DNA from 2 places in the Nitratireductor basaltis genome. Region 1 is predicted to be linked to the other one. Evidence: predicted binding sites of a transcription regulator. Region 1 holds the regulator's gene; the other holds the start of a gene.
The links. The regulator LexA, encoded in region 1, represses DNA repair genes until DNA is damaged. The targets are predictions, from matches to a motif close to TGTTCNNNNTGTGTTCNG.

Region 1 (4,374 bases):
AGCTGACCCTCCAGGCAGAACCGGTTCTGCTGCGCCTGCAAGGAGTTGTGCAGCGGCTGCGCAGGGCACTTTCCGAGCGCATCCTGCACCATGTTCAGGGGCAGGAGGGGCATATCGCTGTCGCCATGATCACGGGTTTTCGAGGGGGGATACCCGAGGAGACCAACGAATGGCTGCGTCGCGCCGGTCTGGCACACATACTGGCAATCTCCGGCCTTCACATGGCACTTGCAGCCGGCTGCGTCATGATCGGTTTGCGCTGGGGTTTCGCGCTCTTTCCCCAAACCGCGTCGCGTCTGCCCGTGAAGAAGTATGCCGCGGCCGCGGCCTTGATGCTCGCGACCCTCTATCTCCTCATCTCCGGAGGAGCCGTCGCGGCTCAACGAAGCTATATAATGCTTGCCGTCATGCTTGTGGCGCTGCTCTTTGATCGTGCGGCAATCACCATGCGCAATCTGGCGATCGCGGCTCTTTTCATCACGGCCGCTTCACCGCATGTGGTCATCGGGCCAAGCTTCCAGATGTCCTTCGCCGCCACGGCAGCCCTTATTGCGGCCTACAGTCTTTGGACCGGACGCCAGCGCAGGCGCGGTTCGAACATGCCGGCTGATCACGGAGTGCTCAGACGTGCGCTCACATCGATGCTGATCTTCTTTGCAGGGCTATGTGCCACCAGCATTATTGCGGGGCTTGCGACCACCCTTTTCGGTGCGTGGCATTTCCAGCGTACAAGTCCCCTGGCATTGCCGGCCAATCTGGCGGCGATGCCATTGGTTTCGCTTGTGGCGATGCCCTCCGCGGTCATGGCTATCATCACCATGCCCTTCGGGCTGGATGGACTTTTCTGGACACTCATGGGCAAAGCCATTCAAGGTATTGTCATCGTGGCGGAAACCATCGCCAGCCACAGCCCGATCGATGCGATCGGCCTGATGCCCCGCAGCGCCTTTTTGTTGCTTGCTGCAGGCTTCACCCTGCTCGTCATCTTCACCACCGGCTTGCGGCTTCTGGCTTTGCCACTGCTCCTTGCCGGTGCGATCCTGTGGGCGCAGCGCGAACTACCGGATGTGCTGGTCAGCGATGATGCGCGACTTGTTGGTGTCTATATGGGTGAAGGCAGGCTGGCAGTGAACCGCGAGCGTCTAAACGGCTTCACCATGGGTGACTGGGAGCATGCGCTCATGATCGAGAGTGTGATCAAGCCTCTACAGGATAATGATGGTGCTGAAGCCACCTCCGCCCGGGGATTTTCATGTCGTGAGGGCGCTTGTGCCATCCAGCATCCCAGCGGAGCCTGGATTGCTCATCTGAATGAGCCGGTTCAGGTGGCGCAGTGGTGTGGCAAGGCGGCAATAATCATTCTGGATGATGCGACGGTTGAACCACGCTGCGGTGCACGGACATTGGTCTTGACGAAGCGGGATCTTGCCCGACGCGGCGCTGCCTCAATCCAGATGGATGCACGGGCGACAAATGGTGCAAATGTTACTTATGCCGTCGACATGCCTTACCGGCCCTGGCACGAACATCGGCGATATTCCAGGGCAGCGCGAGGGCTCGCGCCCTACAGGCGCGATTGAGGGAAAAAACTCCACCAGATCTCAATAGCGCCGGATCAAGCCAACGAGCTTTCCCTGAACCTTGACCCGGTCAGGCCCAAAGATCCGGGTCTCATAGGCCGGATTGGCCGCTTCGAGCGCAATAGATGCGCCTTTGCGTCTGAGCCTCTTGAGTGTGGCTTCCTCATCGTCGACCAGTGCCACGACGATCTCACCGGGATTGGCCGAACTCGAATGCTTGATGATGACCGTGTCGCCGTCAAAGATGCCCGCTTCGATCATCGAGTCGCCCTTGACCTCCAACGCGTAATGTTCCCCTCCCGAAAGCATGTCGGGTGGTACGGTGATGCTGTGGGTCTGATGTTGTATCGCGTCGATCGGGACACCGGCTGCAATGCGGCCCATGACAGGCACGCTGTAGGCGCCACTGTCTTCAACAGGCGTTGACGCGGGTGCTGCCGGGCGGGCAGGTTCGGATGTCTTGCCGAGGCTTCCCTCGATAACACTCGGCTGGAACCTGCGCGCGCTACCTGGAAGGCCAGGCGCGATGGAATCGGGCAGCCGCAGCACTTCCAACGCACGAGCCCTGTTGGGCAGCCTGCGAATGAAACCACGCTCCTCAAGGGCGGTAATGAGACGGTGAATGCCTGACTTTGATGCCAGATCGAGAGCCTCCTTCATCTCGTCGAATGAAGGCGGTATGCCCGTCTCCTTAAGACGCTCATGGATGAAGAGTAGCAACTCGTGCTGCTTGCGTGTCAGCATCGCCGACTCCCAGAATCAGTCATAAACAAAACCAGAACATAATTTATCTGTTCCAGTTGTGTTCCGCAATGGCATTTCTCAGGATCAGCGATGCAGCATCAAAATTCGGCAGTCGTCACCGGTATTCGCGGCAGGCGCGTGCGGTTTGCGGATGATAAGACAGTTGGCAGTCGCATAGGCAGTAAGCTGTGATGAGTCCTGCCTGGTGAAAGGCGTTGCGATCATCCCCTCCGCCGTGTGTCGAACAACCGCACGTATGTAGTCCTGTCGCTCGTCATTGGCGCGAAGGGGCGCACCGAGCGCGGCGCTGCGCATGTCGGGCTCATGCCGAGCCCCTTGCATATGCGCAACAAGAGGGCGCAGAAAGAGTTCGGCACAGACCAGGCTTGATACCGGGTTGCCGGGCAAGCCAAGCACATGCATTGCGCCCATCCGGCCAGAGATCAGCGGTTTGCCCGGGCGCATGGCCACTTTCCAGAACGACAGTTCCATTCCGGCTTCTGCGAGCGCCCCGCGCACGAGATCATGTTTGCCGACCGAAGCGCCGCCAAGCGTCACGAGGATATCGGCTGCAGTATCTCGCGCTTTGGCAAACAGGGACGACAGGTGCTGGTCATTGTCGGAAGCGATGCCAAGGTCGATGATCTCCGCTCCTTCCTCCTTTGCGATTGCCGCAATACCGTAGCTGTTCGATGCCACGATGGAATCCTGGCCGGTCGTTTCTCCGGGGTTTACCAGCTCGTTTCCCGTCGCCAGCACGGCAACGCGCGGGCGGCGATGGACGAGCAGTCTTGCGTGTCCGCTGGAGGCAGCAAGGGTCAATGCGCCCGGATCTAACCGCCGTCCTTGCTCAAGCAGCAGGTCCCCTGCATGAAAATCCATGCCGGCCTGACGTATGTGCCGACCGTGTTCGACAGGCTTTGCTGCGCGGATGGTCCGGTCACTGACGGATTCGGCATTTTCCTGGATGAGTACCGCGTCAGCGCCGTCCGGTACCGGAGCGCCGGTGAATATGCGCACGGCCTGACCTTGGCCCATCGAGCCGGGAAACCGTGCTCCGGCGGCTGCCTCGCCGATGACACTCAGGTCGCGCCGCTCATCAAGCGTATCAGAAGCACGAACGGCATAGCCATCCATGGCTGATGCGTTGAAAGGGGGCTGTGTTCGAAGGGCATGGAGGGGGCTGGCAAGAACACGACCCATCCCGTCGTGCAGCGGTATTTCTTCGGCCGGTAGTGGATTAATACCCTCCAGCACGCGCTCAAGCGCTGCATCAACAGGAATCAGTGCCATCCGCTGCATCTTCCCGTGACCAGTGTCCGGATTTGCCTCCGGACTTCTCAAGCAGCCGAAGGCCGGTTATCTCCATCGCGCGATCGAGCGCCTTGGCCATGTCGTAGATCGTCAGGCAGGCAACAGAAGCGGCCGTGAGCGCTTCCATCTCGACGCCGGTTTTCCCGGTGACCTGCGCTGTTGCGCGTATGTGCAGGCCTGGAAGATCCTCGTCTGCCGTTATTTCCACGCTCACCTTATCCAGCCCAAGCGGATGACACAGCGGGATCAACTCGTGGGTGCGCTTTGCAGCCATGATGCCGGCGATGCGCGCTGTTGCGATCACGTCGCCCTTCTTGGCATTTCCATGCCTGATGGTCTCCAGCGTTTCCGCTTCCATCCTCACATAGCCTTCCGCAGTGGCCAGACGGGTCGTGGCGGACTTGGCGCCAATGTCGACCATCTGTGCGCTTCCATCGGATGCGATATGAGTGAGTTTCGCCATGACCGGGTTCAGGCTGCAATCGGGGCAAGAAGAGTGCGCGTCGCCGCGGCAACATCATCCTGCCGCATCAGGCTTTCGCCGATGAGGAACGTGTTGATGCCGACTTTCGCAAGACGCTGACAATCGGCGTTGGTGAATATCCCGCTTTCACCAACAATAATGCGATCGTTCGGGACGCGTGGAGCAAGTAGCTCGCTGGTCTCGAGACTGACCTCGAACGTGCGCAGGTTGCGATTGTTGATCCCGATCAGGGGGGAATACAATTTGAGAGAT
Region 2 (4,374 bases), 1.0 Mb from region 1:
GAGCGTCTTGACGGGGCTTTTCGCCTGGCATTGGGCCGCCCGGAAGGTGGTGAAATCATGGGTGCCGAGAAGCCGCTGCGAGGCCTCATGCATGGCATCCACATCAAGCGCACGCGATATGTGCCAGGCCCGTCCGCGCTCGATGGCTATGGGCGCGCGCCTGTTTATGATGCGGTAGAGATAGTGCCGCGCCTTGGCCGAAAAGCGCGAGTCGAATTCCTCACCAACCTGAGTACAATTGAGAATCGCGACACGCTCGTCAGCCAGTGCCAGATGCGCATTGATGGCATTGCCGACCGTGTTCGCCGCCCAATCCTTTGAAAGATCGAAATGCGAGACCTGGCCTGTCGCATGCACGCCAGCATCGGTCCGCCCGGCAGCCTTGAGCGTTATTTCCTCGCCGCAGAATTTCCGGATGGCCTGCTCGATGGCTGCCTGCACCGTGTGCTGGTTCGCCTGCCGCTGCCAGCCGGAATAGGGCGTCCCGTCATACTCCACGTCAATGCGATAGCGCGCCATGCTCAGCCAAGACCCCGGAATGCGCGCGGATAGATCAGGCGTCCGGCAAGCGGCGCTTCACCCGAAGCTCGCGCCTGAAGAGCCTCGCACTGATAATCGCTATCGAAACCGGCTGCTCGCTCGTGCGAATAACCGAAACGCCCGTAATAGGCTGGATCGCCCAGAACCACGCTGAGGCACTCGCGATCCCGTTCAAGCCGCAGATGAGCTTCCTCGATGAGCGCGGCACCGATGCCCTCGCGCTGATGATCCGGGTCTACCGCGACTGGCGCCAGTGCCACCGCGAAATGCGTCCCGTCGGTCGCCTCCACCTTCAGGCGGGAGAAGAGGATGTGCCCGCGCACCGTGCCGTCGCGTTCGGCGACGAGCTCAAGAACGACGTCACTGTCCTGACGCAGCCTGTTCGTCAGCTCTGCTTCCGCACCGCCTTCGAAGGCACGACGCAGAAGCGCGTCCACGGCCTCATGGTCGGTAGCCTCGACTGCACGAAGAATGACGGCACTCATGGCAGGATGGCTCCGTCTTCAAGCTTTGCGCCGCGCAGGAAATCCTCCGCCGAAGCGCGCTTTGCGCCCGCCCGCTGGACTTCCGTCAGTTCCACGGCACCTGTCCCGCAGGCGATCACGAGGCCACCGCCAAGCCAGGTGCCAGCCGGTGCCGAAGCATTAGTCACACGGCTTTCCAGTACCTTGACGCGCTCCAGCTTGCCGCCAAGCGGCATCTCGCACCAGGCGCCGGGAAAGGGCGAAAGCCCGCGGATATGGTCGTGCACTTCCTGTGCAGGCCTCGACCAGTCGATGCGCGTCTCCTGCTTGTCGATCTTCTTCGCATAGGTCACGCCCTCGTCGGACTGAGGGCTGAGTTCAAGCACTCCGTCCTCAAGTGCTGCCATCGCACGCACCATGAGTGCTGCGCCCACATCGCGAAGGCGGTCATGAAGTTCACCGGCCGTCATGTTCGGCTTGATCTCGACCCTCTCGGTCATGGCGACAGGGCCGGTATCAAGCCCTTCATCCATGCGCATGATCATCATCCCGGTCTCGCCGTCTCCGGCCATGATGGCGCGCTGGATCGGAGCGGCACCGCGCCAGCGGGGCAGGAGTGAGGCATGACCGTTATAGGCACCAAGGCGCGTGCCTTCGAGAATGGCTTTCGGCAGAAGAAGCCCATAGGCAACAACAACCGCGGCGTCGGCCTTCAGATCACGAAAGGCGTGCTGTTCTTCCTCGCTTTTCAGGCTCTTCGGCGTGCGCACTTCGATGCCAAGCGCTTCGGCACGCTTGTGCACGGGCGAGGGGGTAAGCTCCAGCCCTCGGCGGCCCGCAGGGCGCGGCGGCTGTGTGTAGACCGCGACGATATTGTGCCCGGCCTCCACCAGCGCATCCAGCGTGGCGACGGAAAACTCCGGCGTACCCATGAATATGAGGCGAAGGCCCATTGGCGGCTGCTCCCGTCAGACGGTTGGTCAGCCCACCATGCGGCTTGGCGGACGGTCCTTGGCGAGTTTCTTGAATTTGCGCACCACCATGTCGCGCTTCAGCTTCGACAGATAGTCGATGAAGAGCACGCCATTGAGATGGTCGATCTCGTGCTGCAGGCAGGTGGCAAGAAGACCATCGGCTTTCAGTGTCTGCTCGCGACCCTGCTCGTCGACATAGCGCACGGTCACTTCGGCGGGGCGCTCCACTTCCGCATAGTAATCGGGAATGGACAGGCAGCCTTCCTCATGCACATTCATCGCGTCCGAGCGCTCGAGGATCTCCGGATTGATGATGATGCGCGGCGCGGGCTCCTCGTCCTTCTCGGCCACATCAAGAACAAGCATGCGGCGCGGCTCGCCCACCTGGATGGCGGCAAGGCCGATGCCCGGCGCATCATACATGGTGGCCAGCATGTCGTCGGCGAATTTGCGCACCTCGTCATCCACGCGTTCAACAGGTTTGGAAACCTCGCGCAGGATGGGGTCGGGCAGAATTACGAGCGGTCGAATTGTCATGCGCGTCAGGTAATGGCTCGGCGCTTGCCCGTCAACAAGGATGCGGGCTTGTTCACCTTTTGGTCTTATGTGGTTGTCACGAATCGCATAAGCTGCCTGAATGGACATTGCTCAGATCATCAATGCGCCCGTAGCGCAGTTCGGTTCCTCCACCTTCACGCTCGGCCAGCTGGTGGCGGGCGCGGGGCTCATGCTGCTTGCGCTCTTCGTCTTCCTGATGGTGCTTTTGTGGCGTTCAGCACGCGCGCGTGCGGTGGCGGCCGCCGAAGCCGCGCAGCGGGCGCGCGAGGCCGAACAGCGCATGGCCGAACTCACCCGCGCGCAGACCGAGCTGCAGGGGCGCATTGGCACCATCGCGGAAGTTTTCGGCTCCAGACAGGCCGAGCTGACCAAGGCGCTTTCGGAACGTATGGACGGCATGACGACACGGTTGGGTCACTCGATCACCGAGCAGACCAAATCCACGCACGAGAACCTGGCAAAGTTGCAGGAGCGTCTGGCCGTCATCGACACGGCCCAGAACAACATCCAGTCGCTTGCCGGTCAGGTGGTGCAGCTTCAAAACATCCTGTCCAACAAGCAGACACGCGGTGCCTTTGGCCAGTCGCGCATGGAAGCCATCATCGCCGATGGTCTGCCCCATGGCGCCTATGAGTTTCAGGCGACGCTCTCGAACAATACGCGGCCCGACTGTCTGGTGAAGATGCCGAACGATGCCCCGTCACTGGTCATCGACGCGAAGTTCCCGCTGGAAAGCTGGAACGCCATCCGCGCGGCTTCCGAGGGAGAGAGCGGACCCGATGCGAAACGCGTCGCCGAGCAGAGTTTCCGCCGCGATCTGGAAGTGCACATCAAGGCGATCTCGGAGAAATATCTGCTGCCGGGAGAGACGCAGGACACGGCCTTCATGTTCGTGCCCTCAGAATCGATCTTCGCCGAGATCCATGAGAATTTCGAGTCGCTGGTGCAGAAGGCCCACCGCGCCCGTGTTGTCATTGTCTCGCCGTCTCTCCTGATGCTGTCGATACAGGTGATCCAGGCCGTGCTGAAAGACGCGCGCATGCGCGAGCAGGCACATCTGATCCAGGCCGAGGTGGTCAAGCTGATGCAGGATGTGACGCGGCTTGATGACCGGGTGCGCAAGCTGCAGAACCATTTCGGACAGGCCAGCCGCGACATCGACCAGATCCTCACTTCCACCGACAAGATCACCAAGCGCGGCGAGAAGATCGAGGCCCTGGAGCTCGGGCCGGCGGAAGCCGCGAAGACGCAGAGCGCGCCCACCGAAAATCGTCTCTCCCCGCCAGGGCAGGGTTCACTGCGCCTTCGGGTGGTGGATGAATAGCCGCTTCGCGGCAAAGTGAGTTGAAACACAATCGCTTTTCCTGCCAATGAGACACTTCATTTCGTGGAAGTTCATCGGGAGGAAAGAATATGTTCAAGCGTATCTCGAAAACGGCATGTGCCGCCGCAGCTTTCGCTGCAGTGACGCTCACCGGCGCAAGCGCCGAAACCCGCATCACCTACAAGTCGGCCAAGGCCGGTTCCTCCTATTACCAGATGGCTGTCGAGATCGCGGAAGCCCTGAAGAAGGGCACCGATGGCGAGTTCAGTGTGACCGTCGAGGAAAGCCAGGGCTCGGTCCAGAACGTCATGGAAGTGCGCGCGCGTGGCGCAGACTATGTCTTCACGACCCCACCGGCATTGGTGGGTGCCGCACAGAATGCGTCCGGTCCCTTCGAGGGCAAGGGCAGCGACAAGTTTGCAGAAATCCGCGCGCTCTTCCCGATCCCGTCACTGACGATGCATTTCGTGGTCGCCGAGAGTGCCGGGGCCAGCAAGATCGAGGATTTGGCCGG

Region 2: a site for LexA is predicted at 2,565-2,582, ahead of EL18_RS09755 (DNA recombination protein RmuC). Genes of this name have one in related genera too.

Annotation. Positions count from the first base shown of each region.
Region 1 is NZ_JMQM01000001.1:1,018,656-1,023,029, forward strand. Features, by position in the region: gene EL18_RS04850 (ComEC/Rec2 family competence protein) at 1-1,580, shown strand, start outside; gene lexA (transcriptional repressor LexA) at 1,602-2,324, opposite strand; gene EL18_RS04860 (molybdopterin molybdotransferase MoeA) at 2,409-3,617, opposite strand; gene moaC (cyclic pyranopterin monophosphate synthase MoaC) at 3,598-4,101, opposite strand; gene trpC (indole-3-glycerol phosphate synthase TrpC) at 4,110-4,374, opposite strand, start outside.
Region 2 is NZ_JMQM01000001.1:2,035,443-2,039,816, reverse strand. Features, by position in the region: gene truA (tRNA pseudouridine(38-40) synthase TruA) at 1-519, opposite strand, end outside; gene EL18_RS09770 (GNAT family N-acetyltransferase) at 522-1,025, opposite strand; gene fmt (methionyl-tRNA formyltransferase) at 1,022-1,957, opposite strand; gene def (peptide deformylase) at 1,985-2,515, opposite strand; gene EL18_RS09755 (DNA recombination protein RmuC) at 2,616-3,860, shown strand; gene EL18_RS09750 (TAXI family TRAP transporter solute-binding subunit) at 3,950-4,374, shown strand, end outside.